DNA from 2 places in the Mycolicibacterium poriferae genome. Region 2 is predicted to be linked to the other one. Evidence: riboswitches for the same ligand, from Rfam matches in the RefSeq annotation. Region 2 holds a riboswitch; the other holds the start of a gene.
What was found. Region 2 has a riboswitch for thiamine pyrophosphate ahead of G6N39_RS12310 (ECF transporter S component). Riboswitches for the same ligand answer to the same signal wherever they lie in the genome.
Positions count from the first base shown of each region.

Region 1: another riboswitch for thiamine pyrophosphate. It lies ahead of thiC (phosphomethylpyrimidine synthase ThiC); the one in region 2 lies ahead of G6N39_RS12310 (ECF transporter S component).

Region 1 is NZ_AP022570.1:1,126,659-1,134,391, reverse strand. Features, by position in the region: gene G6N39_RS05330 (exodeoxyribonuclease III) at 1-180, shown strand, start outside; partial or broken gene G6N39_RS29035 (DUF222 domain-containing protein) at 457-1,296, shown strand; gene G6N39_RS28330 (HNH endonuclease signature motif containing protein) at 1,637-2,323, shown strand; gene G6N39_RS05320 (DUF7715 family protein) at 2,331-2,711, shown strand; gene G6N39_RS05315 (MFS transporter) at 2,708-4,432, opposite strand; TPP riboswitch at 4,546-4,655, shown strand; gene thiC (phosphomethylpyrimidine synthase ThiC) at 4,644-6,236, shown strand; gene thiD (bifunctional hydroxymethylpyrimidine kinase/phosphomethylpyrimidine kinase) at 6,233-7,060, shown strand; gene G6N39_RS05300 (alpha/beta hydrolase family protein) at 7,060-7,689, shown strand; gene G6N39_RS05295 (flavin-containing monooxygenase) at 7,720-7,733, shown strand, end outside.
Region 2 is NZ_AP022570.1:2,597,438-2,605,170, forward strand. Features, by position in the region: gene recG (ATP-dependent DNA helicase RecG) at 1-1,524, shown strand, start outside; gene G6N39_RS12295 (HNH endonuclease family protein) at 1,521-2,228, shown strand; gene G6N39_RS12300 (energy-coupling factor transporter transmembrane component T family protein) at 2,294-3,067, opposite strand; gene G6N39_RS12305 (ABC transporter ATP-binding protein) at 3,064-4,521, opposite strand; gene G6N39_RS12310 (ECF transporter S component) at 4,521-5,222, opposite strand; TPP riboswitch at 5,212-5,322, opposite strand; gene G6N39_RS12315 (AAA family ATPase) at 5,368-5,925, opposite strand; gene G6N39_RS12320 (MBL fold metallo-hydrolase) at 5,937-7,283, opposite strand; gene G6N39_RS12325 (sulfite exporter TauE/SafE family protein) at 7,332-7,733, opposite strand, start outside.

The DNA.
Region 1 (7,733 bases), 1.5 Mb from region 2:
TACACACAGCTGCGGTTCCCCAAGAACCGTGGCATGCGAATCGATTTCATCCTCGGCTCACCGGCGTTCGCGGACCGGGTCACCCATGGCGAGATCGTCCGCGACGAGCGTAAGACCGGTAAGAACAGGGTCGGGTCACCCAGTGACCATGCGCCGGTGTTGATCGAACTGGCCCCGTAGTCCCGGGGCCGCGAGGCCGTTCGCGGTTGCGGCAGCCTCACTAGCGTTTCGGCCCCTCCTTGCGGGTGACCCCGATCGCAGCCCATTCCGCGTAATCGCAACGCGTTATCGCCGCAATCTGCCGTGATCCCAGATGGCCGCCGAGTTTTTCGCCGCCACGCCGCGTTTTCGCGCCTACTTGCGGTTGTCCCCAACCGCGGGCCATTTTCAGATGCGGCTCTCCCCAATCGCGTTTTCATCCCCAACGTGAGCGGGCCGGTCTCACGAGGCGCCCGCATGTCAGCGGGCAGCCCTAAAGTAGAACACATGTTCGACAGTTCGCTTCCTGGTCCGGCCGCGCTGGCCGACGCCTCGGATCGCGAATTGATCGACGCCATCGCGGGCTGGTCCACTACCGCGGCCGCCGCCCAGGCCCGACTGTTGGCCGCGCTGGCCGAACGACGCCGCCGCGCCGAGGCCACCGCTGAGGCTGATCCGGCGCGGGCGCGGTGGGCCTGCGACCCTGTCGATGAGGCCGCCGCCCAGATCGGATGCGCGTTGACCGTCTCCCACGGCCGCGCCCTGTCGCTGATGGACACCGCGGTCATCCTGCGCGACCACCTGCCCCGCCTCAACGCCCGCTTCCTGGCCGGGCAGGTCTGCGAGCGGGTGGTCGCGCGCATCGTGTGGCTGTGCGCCCTGGTCGTCGACGATGCGGTGTGGACCCAACTCGACGACCAGTTCGCCGCCGCGGCCACCACCTGGGGGACGCTGTCGGGCGACAAACTCGACACCGCGATCACCGTGTGGATCCACACCCTCGACCCCGACGCCGTGCGCCGCGCGGCCAGCGCCCAACGCGGCCGCGACTTCCGCATCACCGGCCGCGATCACACCGCCGGCACCACCACCGTGTGGGGACGAATCACCTCCATCGACGCCGCCATCGCCGCCGCGCGGCTCAAAGCCATGGTCACCAGTGTCTGCCCCGACGACCCGCGCACCACCGCCCAAAAACGCGCCGACGCCTTCGGCGCCGTGTTCGCCGGAGCATTCCATCTGAACTGCCTATGCGGAAAACCCGACTGCCCCGCCGCCACGGTCCCCGACGCCCGCGCCACCAGCGTCACCGTCCACGTCGTGGCCGACCACTGCTCCCTCGACGCCACCCCCGACCCCACCCTGCACGGCCGCGGCGACACCACCGACACCAACACCGACACCGACACCGAACCCGAGTCTGATCCCGAAGCTGCCGCCGACTCCGATCCCGACCCCGCATCCGAACCCGCCCCGGGACCCGCGCACAGTGCCGAACGGCCCGCACACCCACCGGCCGACCCCGCACCCGAGCCCCCGTCGCCGCCCGACCCTTCACCGCCACCGGGCAGGACGCCCGCCCCCGCTGCGGCCCCTCAACCCGCCCCCCGCCGCACCCGCACCCCGTCCGGCGGTGATCCTCGGGCTGCGCGGAGCAGTGCTCCCCCCGGCACTGCTGGCCGAGGTCCTCACCCGCGGCGCCACCACCCGCATAGTCGTCGACCCCCGAGCGCTGCCGCTCAACCCCGGCTACCGGCCCACCACCGCCCAAGACGAATTCGTCCGCTGCCGCGACCTGACCTGCCGCGTCCCCGGATGCGACCGCCCCGCCATCGGCACCGACCTCGACCACAGCAACCCCTGGCCCGCCGGACCCACCCACCCGAGCAACCTCAACGACAAATGCCGCCTACACCACCTACTCAAAACCTTCTGGGAAAACTGGACCGAACAGCAACAACCCGACGGCACCCTGCACCTCAGCACCCCCACCGGACACACCTACACCACACGACCGCTCTCGGCGCTGCTGTTCCCCACCTGGACCACCACCACAGACCCACCGGCCGGACGACAACCCACCCGCCCCGCACCGCCCCGCCACCACCCGGGACGGGCATCGAAGATGCCCCGACGCCAACGCACCCGCGCACAAAACCGCGCCGCCTACATCACCGCCGCCCGCCAACACAACGCGCTCCAAGCCGAACTCGACCGCGCCGCCGAACAAGCAGCCGCCGACAAACGCCGCAACATCCGCCGCAAAACCGCCGCCGCCATCGACGCCATGAAGCAATCCCTTGACCCGCCATCCGACTACGGCGACGACCCACCACCGTTCTAGGAGAATCGTGAAAATCCTTGTAGCCACTGGACATACGCAAGGCACAAATCCCGGCGACTACCACTACTGCGTCGAGCGTGAGTTGGTGTGGATCCAGGAGCCCTGCGACCGGGACCGACTGGATCCCGGTGGCCCCTGCGGGTGCGGACGCGGGTTCGCCGGTGCCGCGTCCCATCGGGCGACGACCACCGCGATGGTTGTGGAAACCGAGATGACCCGGGACGACGTGGTATTGGCCTTCGACACCAGCCTCGGCGACGGCGGATGGCCGCGGTCGTGGGCTGAGGACGTCGCGGACGACAACCTGGAGATCGCCGCCCAGCTACCCGTCGGGGCGATCATCACCCGCCGACTCGGCGAGTTCTTCCTACGCGGGGCGTTGTTCTAGTCCGCCGTGACATCTTCGGCGTACCGGCCCGGGTTGAACAGCGAGGCGACCATGCCGATCACCATCATCACCGCGGCGGCGATGAACACCACCGTCAAACCAGCGTGGAAAGGTTCGATGATCAAGTGGGGGAAGAACGTCTGTCCGGTCAGTTCGTCTGCGTTGACGCCGGGTTGCTGCAACGCGTGGAAGGGCTCGAGCAGCTCGGCGATCGGGTTGTAACCGAGGAACGCCGCGAACAGGCTGCCCACCGGGGGCAGGTCGGCGACCTGTTGCGCCACCGACGCCGACACCCCCGGCTCCTGCAGGCCACTGCTGAGCGCCCCGGGCAGCGTGTTGGCCAGCCCGACGATCATCAGCGAGAAGAAGATCCCGATCGACAAGGACGATCCCGCGTTGAAGAACGTCGCGCGCACCCCGGAGGCCGCTCCGCGCTCGGCGGCCGGCACGCTGGACATGATGGCCGCGGTGTTCGGTGCAGTGAAGATGCCACCACCCACCCCGTTGAGGAAGATCAGCAGTGCGAACACCCGGTAGTCGAAATCGACCGGGATCATCACCAACGCGAGGAACGACACCGCCATCAAGGCCATGCCACCCACCGTGAGCGGTCGGGCGCCGTAGCGGTCCGACAATGCCCCGGCGACCGGTCCCGCCAGCAGAAAACCGACCGTGATCGGCAACATGTAGATCGCGGCCCACAGCGGTGTGGACTCGAAGTCGTAACCGCGCAACGGCAGCCAGATCCCCTGCAGCCAGATGATCAACATGAACTGCAGCCCACCGCGGCCCACCGACGACATCAGACCGGCGAGATTCCCCATGCCGAACGCGGTCGAACGGAACAGCCGGATGTTCACCATCGGCTGCGCCACCTTGAGTTCCACCACGCAGAACACGACGAGAAGGACCAGTCTGGCCACGATCGATCCGAGCACCGCCGGATTGGTCCAGCCCGTGGTCGACTGCCCGTAGGGCTGGATGCCATACGTGATGCCGATCAACAACACGGTCAGCCCGACGCCGAACGTGATCGTGCCTGCCCAGTCCAGCCGTCCCGGCGTCCGCTGCCCTATCTCGCGCAGCGATCGCATGCTCCAGATCGTGCCTGCCAATCCGATCGGGACGCCGACCCAGAAGATCGCCTGCCAGTGCCATTCAGCCAATGCGCCCCCGATCAGCAATCCGAGGAACGACCCGGCGACGGCGGTCACCATGTTGACCCCGAGCGCCATCCCGCGCTGGTTCGCAGGGAACGCGTCGGTGAGGATCGCCGACGAGGAGGCCATCAGCATGGCGCCCCCGACGCCCTGGACGACGCGCCAGACGATCAGCCACACCGCACCGGCGCCCAGATGGAAGGGGTCGAACGACAGCGCGATCGCCGCAACCGTGAACACGGCGAAACCGATGTTGTAGATGCGCACCCGCCCGAACATGTCGCCGAGCCGGCCGAACGGCACCACCAAGACGGCGGTGGCGACCAGGTAGCCCATCAGCATCCACAGCAGATAGCTGATGTTGCCCGGGGACAACGGATTGAGGTCGATACCGCGGAAGATCGCCGGAAGTGAGATCAACACGATGGACGCGTTCACCGCCGCCAACAGCGTGCCGAGCGTGGTGTTGGACAGGGCCACCCACTTGTAGCGGGGGTGGTCCAGATCGAAGCGGCTACCCGCCCGTGTCGTCTTGTCCGCCGGTTCGATCTCAGTAGACATCAGTCACCTCGCCCATAGAAAACATATATTAGCTATGCAAATCATCTGGGCGCAATTCGTGCCCGCTGCCCGGTTCCCCCGCCGTGCGGTCGTGCGCTAGCGTGGGACTCGCCAATCGCAAACGCGGGAGCGTGCACCGAGTGCGCTGAGAGGACGGGTGGGCCCGTCGACCGTACGAACCTGACCGGGTAATGCCGGCGTAGGGAGAATCATGACCGACTTTGTCGACTCCGCAGTCCGTCCGACCGTCACCACCGGCCCGATTCAGGGCAGCTCCAAGGTCTACCGGGACGTCGCCGGCGCCCGCGTCCCGTTTCGCCGGGTCCACCTGACCAACTCCGAGCATCTCGACCTCTACGACACCTCCGGGCCCTACACCGACGCCGACGCCGTCATCGATCTGGACGCCGGTCTGACCCGCCGGCCGGTGACCCGCGACCGCGGCACCCAGCTGCAGCGTGCCCGGGCCGGCGAGATCACCGCCGAGATGGCGTTCATCGCCGAGCGCGAAGGTGTGCCCGCCGAACTTGTTCGCGACGAGGTGGCCCGCGGGCGCGCGGTGATCCCGGCCAACCACAACCACCCGGAGGCGGAGCCGATGATCATCGGCAAGGCTTTCTCGGTGAAAGTCAATGCCAATATCGGTAATTCGGCTGTGACGTCGTCGATCGCCGAAGAAGTCGAGAAGATGGTGTGGGCCACCCGCTGGGGCGCCGACACGATCATGGACCTGTCCACCGGCCGCGACATCCACCTGACCCGGGAGTGGATTCTGCGTAACTCGCCGGTTCCGGTCGGCACGGTGCCGATCTACCAGGCGCTGGAGAAGACCAACGGCGATCCGGTCGAGATGACCTGGGAACTCTACCGCGACACCGTGATCGAACAGTGCGAGCAGGGCGTGGACTACATGACGGTGCACGCCGGGGTGCTGCTGCGCCACATCCCGCTGACCGTGGACCGCGTCACCGGCATCGTCTCCCGCGGCGGGTCGATCATGGCCGCCTGGTGCTTGGCACATCACCAGGAGTCGTTCCTCTACACCCATTTCGAGGAACTCTGCGAGATCCTGGCCCGCTACGACGTGACCTTCTCCCTCGGCGACGGGCTGCGTCCCGGCTCGATCGCCGACGCCAACGATGCCGCGCAGTTCGCCGAGCTGGAAACCCTGGGCGAGTTGACCAAGATCGCCAAATCCCATGGCGTGCAGGTGATGATCGAGGGACCCGGCCACGTCCCGATGCACAAGATCGCCGAGAACGTCCGGCTCGAGGAGGAGCTGTGCGAGGAGGCGCCGTTCTACACCCTCGGGCCGCTGACCACCGACATCGCGCCGGCCTACGATCACATCACCTCGGCCATCGGCGCTGCGATGATCGCCCAGGCCGGCACCGCGATGCTGTGCTACGTCACACCCAAGGAACACCTCGGCCTGCCCAACCGCAAGGACGTCAAGGACGGGGTGATCGCCTACAAGATCGCCGCCCATGCAGCCGATCTCGCGAAGGGGCACCCTCGGGCGCAGGAACGGGACGACGCCCTGTCCACGGCACGGTTCGAGTTCCGCTGGGAGGATCAGTTCAACCTCTCGCTGGACCCCGACACGGCACGCGAGTTCCACGACGAGACCCTGCCGGCGACACCGGCGAAGACCGCGCACTTCTGCTCGATGTGCGGACCGAAGTTCTGTTCGATGCGGATCAGCCACGATGTGCGCGAGGCCTACGAGAAGGGGATGGCCGAGAAGTCCCGCGAGTTCGCCGAGCACGGCAACCGGGTGTATCTACCGGTGACGCCGGCATGACGTACCTGCCGCTGACCCCGCCGGGACAGACCCCGCGGCGGGTCATGACGATCGCGGGGTCGGACTCCGGTGGCGGCGCCGGCATCCAGGCCGACATGCGCACCTTCGCGATGCTCGGCATGCACGGCCTCGTCGCGGTCACCGCGGTGACAGTTCAGAACTCATTGGGCGTCAAAGGCTTTCACGAGGTACCACTCGATGTGATTGCCGGCCAGATCGAGGTCGTGGCCGGCGATATCGGCGTGCAGGCCGCGAAGACCGGCATGCTCGCATCCTCGGAGATCATCGACACCGTCGCCACCACCTGGCGCCGCGCCGCACCGGATGTCCCGCTGGTCGTCGACCCGGTGTGCGCGTCGATGCACGGCGATCCGCTGCTGCATCCCAGCGCCCTCGAGGCGCTCAAGGACAAGCTGTTCCCGCTCGCGACAGTGGTCACCCCCAACCTCGACGAAGTCCGGCTGCTCACCGGCATCGACGTCGTCGACGCCGCGACCCAGCGCGAGGCGGCTCGTGCGCTGCATGCGCTGGGCCCGCGGTGGGCGCTGGTCAAGGGCGGACACCTGCGGTCGTCGGCGCACAGCCCAGACATGCTGTTCGACGGTACCGACTTCGTCGAGTACGAGGCCGAACGCATCGACACCGGTGATGACCACGGCGCCGGGGACACCCTGGCGGCCGCGATCGCCAGCGCCCTGGCCCACGGCTACGAGGTGCCCGAGGCGGTCGGCTTCGGCAAGCGCTGGGTCACCGAATGTCTCAGGGCGGCATATCCGTTGGGGCAGGGTCACGGTCCCGTGTCGGCGTTGTTCCGGCTCGGCTGATGGACGACATCGCCGGGGTGGTGCACCGGCCCGACGGGAAACCGGAAGGCGTGGTCGCGTTGACCCACGGCGCCGGCGGCAGCCGGGAAGCGCCTCTGCTGCAGGCGATCTGCGAAGAATGGGCCCGACGCGGTTGGGTCGCGGTGCGCTACAACCTGCCATACCGGCGCCGCCGGCCCAAGGGCCCGCCGCCGCGCTCAGCGTCCGCCGCCGATCTGGCCGGCATCGTCGAGGCGGTCGCCGCGGTCCGCACACTGGCCGACGGCCCGATCATCGCCGGCGGACACTCCTACGGTGGGCGGCTCACCTCGATGGCGGCCGCCGGCCACGGGGTAGAAGGCGGGGGCCTGTCCCTCGACGTGCTGACGCTGTTCTCCTATCCGCTGCATCCGCCGGGCAAGCCCGAGCGGGCCCGCACCGAGCATCTTCCGAACATCACCGTGCCGACGGTGTTCACCCATGGCACCGCCGACCCGTTCGGCAGCATCGACGAACTCCGGCCGGCCGCCGCGCTGATCCCGGCGCCCACCACGATCGTCGAGGTGACCGGTGCCCGCCACGACCTGGCCTCCAAGAAGATCGACGTGCCGAAGACCGCGGTTGACGCGGCGCTCCATCTGCTCGGCTGACCTCGCTGGTACCTGCGGTACCGTCTACGCATGACTTCGGAGCA
Region 2 (7,733 bases):
GTTCGGCGCAACAGTGAGCTCGGTGCGTCCGCGCCGCAGGCGCCTGTGCGGATGGACGGATTGGTGGCGGCCATGACGGGCCAGCTGCCGTTCGAGTTGACCGCGGGCCAGCACGAGGTTCTCGAGGTGATCTCCACCGAGCTCGCCGCGGCACGCCCGATGAACCGGATGCTCCAAGGTGAGGTGGGTTCGGGAAAGACGATCGTGTCGGTGCTGGCGATGCTGCAGCTCGTCGACGCGGGTTACCAGTGTGCGCTGCTGGCGCCGACGGAAGTCCTTGCCGCCCAGCATGCCCTGTCGATCCGTACCATGCTCGGTGCGCTGGGGATGGCCGGTCAGCTCGGGGGAGCCGAGTGCGCGACCCGGGTGGCGTTGTTGACGGGATCGGTGACGGCGCAGCAGAAGCGTGAGGTGCGCGACGAGGTGGCCTCCGGGCAGGCGGGGATCGTGATCGGTACGCACGCGCTGCTGCAGGACACCGTCGAATTCCACCGCCTCGGCATGGTGGTGGTCGACGAGCAGCACCGTTTCGGTGTCGAGCAGCGGGATCGATTGCGCGCCAAGGCCCCCGAGGGCATCACCCCGCATCTGTTGGTGATGACCGCGACACCGATTCCCCGCACCGTGGCGCTCACCGTCTACGGCGACCTGGAGACCTCCACGCTGCGGGAGCTGCCGCGAGGCCGGCAACCGATCACCACCAACACGATCTTCGCCCAGCAGAAACCCGCCTGGCTGAGCCGGGCGTGGGAGCGGATCGCCGAGGAAGTCCGCGCCGGACGGCAGGCATACGTGGTTGCCTCCCGCATCGACGAGAACGACACTGCTGCCGACGACAAGCCCGCCAATGCGGACAAGGGCACGAAGAGCACCAAGAAAGCCAAGAAAGACAAGAAAGACGACGATAAGGAACCGGGGCCACCACCGATCACCGTGGTCGACCTCTTCGCCGTGCTGCATCAGGGTCCGCTGGCCGGTCTCCGGTTGGGCCTGATGCACGGGCGACTGCCCAGCGACGAGAAGGACGCCGTGATGGCCGCGTTCCGGTCCGGCGAGATCGACGTGCTGGTGTGCACCACGGTCATCGAGGTCGGCGTCGACGTGCCGAACGCCACCGTCATGGTCGTGATGGACGCCGACCGGTTCGGGATCAGCCAGCTGCATCAGTTGCGGGGCCGGATCGGGCGCGGCGAGCACCCCAGCTTGTGCCTGCTGGTAAGCAATTTGCCGGAGGGTTCGAAGGCGGGCAGGCGTCTGACGGCCGTGGCCGGAACCCAGGACGGATTCAAGCTCGCCGAACTCGACCTGCGGGAGCGCAGTGAGGGTGACGTGCTGGGCCTGAGTCAACACGGCCGTCCGATCACGCTGCGATTCCTGTCGCTGTCCGAGCACCGCGACGTCATCGAGGATGCCCGGGACCTGTGTGAAGCGGTCTACGACTTCAACCCCGGTGACGCCGGGATGGCGTTCCTGTCGGCGCCGTTCACCGATACCGACCGACTCGATTACCTGGACAAGTCTTGAGCCGTAAGCAGATCCTGTGGCTGGCGGTTGCGGTGGCGCTGGCCGTGTTCGTCGCCGTCCAGGTCGTCGACGATTCCCGGCAGCCCTCGGAGTTGATCGCCCAAGCCGACGTCCCCACCGTCGCCCCCGGCGTCGACGTCCTCGCCGGTGTTGCCGAGATCCCCGAGCGGGTACGGGGATACGACTACCGGCGTGACGCGTTCGGAGAGGCGTGGACCGATGACACCACCGCCCCCGGGGGCTACAACGGGTGCGACACCCGCAACGACATCCTCGACCGTGACCTGATCGACAAGACGTACGTGGCGATTTCGCGCTGCCCGACGGCGGTGGCCACCGGGGTGCTGCGCGATCCCTACACCAACGCCACAGTCGCCTTCACCCGTGGCGAGCAGACCGGGGCCGAGGTACAGATCGATCATCTGGTGCCGCTGGCGCTGGCGTGGGACCTCGGGGCGCGCAACTGGACGGACGTGATGCGCGTGCGCTTCGCCAACGATCCGGCCAATTTGATCGCTGTCGCCGGTGATGCCAACCAGGACAAGGGCGACAAGCAGCCCGCGCTGTGGATGCCGCCCAACGAGGCATTCCACTGCCAGTACGCGATGCAGTTCATCGCGGTGTTGCGGGGCTACGACCTACCGGTGGACGCCGCGTCGGCGCCGGTTCTGCAGGAGGCTGCGCAGACCTGCCCGGCAGCCTGAGGCCGTGAATACCGCCGGCATCTCAGCGATCCGGCACCGCCGCGACAACGCGGGCGACCCATCCGTCATCGGCCCCCGATGAACTGCCAGGTGCCCGCGGCCACCGCGACCGCGATGGCCGCGGCCGCAATGACTGTGCCGTAGGCGATCAGGGCCGCTTCGCGCCAGCCGAATGACGACGGCCGCGCCCAGGTTCTGGTCGGGTGGGCGCCGAATCCGCGGGCCTCCATGGCGGTGGCCAGCTTGGAACCGCGGCGCAGCGCGAACACCAGCAGGGCGAACGCCTGACCGAACACGCGCCGAATGCGGTTGGTGTCGGCCACCCCGCGAGCCCGGCGGGCGTAGCCGAGATACTGCCAGTCCTGGCGCAGCAGGCCGACCATGCGCAGTCCGGCCAGCGCCCCGATCACGAAGCGGGCGGGTAGCTTCAGCACCTGCCCCAACCCGTCGGCGAGTTCGGTCGGCGTGACATCGACGAACAACAACACCGACGGCAGGGCGATGGCCAGCACCCGCAGGAACATCGCGCCCGCAAGCTCGATGGAGCCGTCGCTGACGTTGATCAACAGGAAGTGCCAGTGCACGGTGCCGCTCGGTTCCCCGTAGAGCAGGTTCGTCAGCGCGGTCAACGCGGCCGCGACGGTGACCACCGCGCCGCGGAACGCGACGGTGCGCAGGCGAATTCTGAGCGCGAGGAAAAGCGGAATCTCCAGTGCCAGCGCGGTAAGCGCCGACACCCAGTCGACGCTGAGCACCAGCGCCACGGCGATCACAGCTGCGGTCAGCAACGTGGCAACAGGGTTGAGGCCAGGGCGGGTCCGGGCATCCAGCGATGTCACTGCAGCTCGATCCGGTCGTCGGCAAGCAGGTCGACGAACTCGTCATCGTGGGTGGCGGCGACGACCGCGGTTCCACTGTCGGCGATCTCGGAGAGCAGCGCCACGAGTTCGACCCAGGTGCGTCGATCCTGGCCGAAGGTGGGCTCGTCGAGGACGATCAGCCCGGGCCGGGTGATCAGGACGGTGGCCACGGACAGGCGGCGTTTCTCGCCGCCTGAGAGGGTGTAGGGATTGCGATGCGCGAGGTGGCTCAGACGCAGCCGGTCGAGCAGCTCGTCGGCCCGTGCGGCGGTCTCGGTGCTGTTGTGGCGCAGAGCTTTTGGTCCGAGCAGGATCTCGTCGCGCACGCTGCCGGTGAGGAACTGGTGTTCGGGGTCCTGGAAGACGGTGGCGATTCGGGTGAGCAACTCCTTGGAGCGCCAGCCGATGGGTTCCACACGTCTGGGTGAGGGGGCGAACTGCGCCTGCGCGCAGAGCCGGCCGCCCTGGGGCGGTAACAAGCCGCCCAGGGTCAGCGCCAGCGTCGATTTCCCGGTGCCGTTGCGCCCGGTCACGGCCGTCACCCGGCCCCGGCGGATCTGGAAGTCCAGACCCGCGCGAACCGGGGCGGTGGGGTAGCCGACGGAGAGGTCGGTGGCGCTCAGCAGCGGTTCGTCGGCCGCCGGACGGCGCCGGGAGATCCGCGGCGGGGGAGCTCCGGGCACCCAGATCCCGGACTGCAGCAGGTGTTCGCGCTGGCGGGCGATGGTCGGCTCCGGCGCGCCGTCGGCCACCACCTGACCGTTCGGGCCCAGGACGACGACGCGGTCGACGACGGGCAGCCAGGTCTGGGTGCGGTGCTCCACCACGACCACGGTGGCGCCGCCGGCGTCGGCGGCCGCGGTCACCGCATCACGGACCTCGAGGACTCCTTCGGAGTCCAGATTCGCGGTGGGCTCGTCGAGCAGGATCAGGCCCGGATTCATCGCCAGCACCCCGGCGAGTGCCAGGCGCTGCTTCTGGCCACCCGACAGAGTGGAGGTGTCTTGCGATGCAGGAAGATTCAGACCGACGGAGCGAAGGGCGGTGTCGACGCGCGGCCAGATCGCTGCGCGTGGCACTCCGAAGTTCTCCATGCCGAAGGCCACGTCGTCGCCCACCCGCGACAGGATCACCTGCGAATCCGGGTCCTGCAGCACCATTCCGATGCGCCCGCGTCGATCGGCGGGACGAGATCCGTCGACGAGGAGGCGACCTGTCTCGTGTCCTTCGTCGGCGCCACCCAGCAGCCCGGCGAGGCCCAGCAGCAGGGTGGACTTTCCCGAGCCGGACGGCCCCAAGACCTGTACGCGCTGGCCGGCCTCGATGTCGAGGTCGAGTTCGCTGACCGCCCAGCTGTTCTGCCCGGCGTGCTGCCAACCCCACTGCTGCGCCGTTACGCGGGCGCCGACGTGGGTGGACGCCGCGGAGGGCATCAGGTGGCGGAACGCGCGAACGCCCGCCCGGACTCGAAGCGGCTCAGGGCGCCGGTCCGGGCCAGGCCTCTGACGACGAACCAGGACAGGAGTCCGGCGATGACGGCGCCGGAGATCACCGCTGATGCCGTGTAGATGACCGCGAACGCGGTGGCGGCCCCCGGGTACCAGAGGATCAGGTCGTTGACGGCCAACGCGACCCCGGCCAGCGCGCCGGCGAGGATCGCGACGGGCAGGTTCCACCGCCGGTACAGGAACACGGCGAACACGAGCTCGGCGCCCAGACCCTGCACCAGCCCCGATTCGATGGTCAGCACGCCCCATTGGTTACCGACCAGCGCCGACACGGTGGCCGCGACGACTTCGCCGTACAGTGCCGCGCCGGGCTTGCGGATGACCAGTGCCGTGAGCACACCGGCGAACAGCCACCCGCCACCGGCGAGCGCCTGCAGGCCGGGCAGCAGTGCGTTCAGCGGCGCGGTGATCGGGCTGTGCGCGACGTTCCAGATGACGAACACCAGTCCCGCCGCGACGGCGAGCACGCTGGCGACCACGATGTCGACCACCCGCCAGCGCAACGACCCGGTCCGGAAGGACGACCCGGCGCCGTGAAACGACTCGGTGCCCTGGAACGACTCTGTGCCATGAAACGACTCTGTGCCATGAAACGATCCGGTGCCATCAGGGTGGGGCTGACCCATCACATCTCCCTACGCCGGCATTACCCGGTCAGGTTCGTACGGTCGACGGCCGTCAGCCGTCCTCTCAGCGCACTCGGTGTGCACTCCCGTGTGGAACCTCCCAAGCTACTGCAGAGCGCGAAGATGGCGCCACGCCGGGCATCGGTCACCGCCGGTGAAAGCTCCAGGACCACCCGGCGCCGGTCTCGACCGCGGTGACGTCGGCGGCCGCCTGGGGCGCGAACTCGCTGATGAACTGCTCCTCCTGAGCTGCCCAGCGGTCCCAGTGCGGGCGATAGGTGTCGCCGTCGCGGTGCAGGGCGCGACGGCGGCGCACCTCGTCGGCGGCGGTCACCCAGATGCCGAGATCGGCCAGCGCGCGATGCGCGGCGGACAGCGCGCCGACCCCCTCCACGATGAGCCGGGTGCCGGGCTGGACCGTGTGCCACGGCCCGGGGGCGTCGGTGCCCCAGTCCCACTGGCGCCATCGTCCCGGGTGACCTTTTGCGCGGGGTGCGAGCAGCTGGGTGCCGACGTGCTCGACCGCCCACGCCAGCCCGTCCCAGCCCGGGTAGATGTCGTCGAGACGGACCACCGAACTGGCCGACCACCGCCGCTGCAGGTGGTCGGCCAGCGTGGACTTGCCCGCCCCCGACCGCCCGTCGATCAGCACGGTCGTCGCGTCGGCGGCGACGAGGCTGACGACCAGATCGTCCGGGGTCACGTCTGCGAACCCTAGGACACCAGGGCGGACTCGGGAGCTTTGTCGAAGGCGTCGTCGATGAGCACCACGGAGCGATCCGCGCGTTCGATGAGCGAGCAGGCGATGGAGGCCCGGTAGCCGGAACCGCAATGCACCCAGACTTCACCGGCCGGCACCTCGTCGCGCCGGGCGAGCAGCTCGTGCAGCGGAATGTTGAGCGCGCCGCGGATGTGGCCGCCGTCGAATTCGGTCGTCTGGCGGACGTCGAGAACGGTCACCTCGTCGCGGTCCAGGGCGCCCGCGAGGTCGTCGAACGCGGCCACCCGATAGCTCTGCAGAGCGTCACCGCCGGCCAGGGATGAGATGTCGCCGGCAGCGGAACCTGTGACTTTGTCGACCCCGATTCGGGCCAACTCCCTTCTCGCCGAGAGAATCTGGTCGCGATCCTCACCGACCAGGGTCATCGGGGCACCCCAGCGGTAGAGCCAGCCGAGATACGTCGCGAACTGTGTGGACAACTCGAAGCCGAAGGTTCCGGCGAGATGGCCGGCCGCGAAGGCGGTGCGGCTGCGCAGGTCGACCACCCATTCGCCGGAATCGATGCGGCGGCGCAGCTCTGCCGGGTCCACCGGTTCGGGCAGGGACAGGTCGACGGGAGCAGGACCTTCGGTGTTGATGACGCCCATGTGCGCGTAGTAGGCCGGATACGCGCCCAGGCCGGCCAGCAGCTGGTCGACATAGGTCTGCTCGTCGTTGGTCAGGGCCGGATTGTTCTGCCGCTCGTCGCCGATCGTCGAGCTGTCGCCGCTGGCCGGCGTCGCCGAACAGAAGCTGCCGAAACCGTGGGTCGGATAGACCTCGACGTCGTCGCCGAGTTCGTGGGCCAGCCGGCGCACCGAGTGGTACTGCGCGTGAGTGAGCTCGACGGTGTCGTCGTCGTCGACCAGATCGGTTCGCCCGGTCGTGCCGTGCAGCATGGAGCCGCCGGTGAACACCCCGACGGCCGAACCCGACGCGTCGCGGAGGACATAGCTCACGTGCGTGTGCGTGTGGCCCGGGGTGTGCAGCACCGCAAAGCTCATCGGGCCGACGTCGACGACGTCTCCGTCGCGCACCGCCCGGCGGGTGAACCCCACGTCATCGCCGTCCGCGACGACGTATTCGGCGCCGAGGGTGCGGGCGAGTTCCAGGCCGCCGGTCACGTAGTCGTTGTGGATGTGGGTCTCCAGAACGTGGGTGATCGAGACGCCCTTCTCGTCGGCGAGGTCGAGGATGCGGTCGATGTCGCGTTGCGGATCGATCACCGCGGCGCGCCCTTCGGCGCTGACCAGATAGCTGCGGTCGCCGAGGCCGGATGTCTCGATGATGGTCACGTCCATGGTGTTCCTCCCGTGTCGTGGTTGAAATCGGTTGAGTGCGAAGACGGTTCAGTGCAGCCAGATCGTGTCGACGACGACGAAGGTCGCGACAGCGAAGACCAGGTAGGCGAACCAGCGTTGCAGGCGTTCGGTGTGCAGGCGGGTAGCCAGCGACCCGGCGATCAGCGACCAGACCGTGGCGGCACCGGCGAACGACGCGGTGACGGCCCAGTCGATCTGCAGGCCCTGCAGGTGGGACAGGAACCCGGCCGCGGAGTTGACGACGATGATCAGCAGCGAGGTGCCCACCGCGATCGACATGTCCACCCCGAGGGCGATGACCAGTGCGGGGATGATCAGGAACCCTCCGCCGACACCGAACAGTCCGGTGAGCACGCCGACCAGCGCGCCGGCCGGGATGGATCTTGGGGCGCACCGGCGCCAGTCGATGCCGTCCTGACCGACGTCACA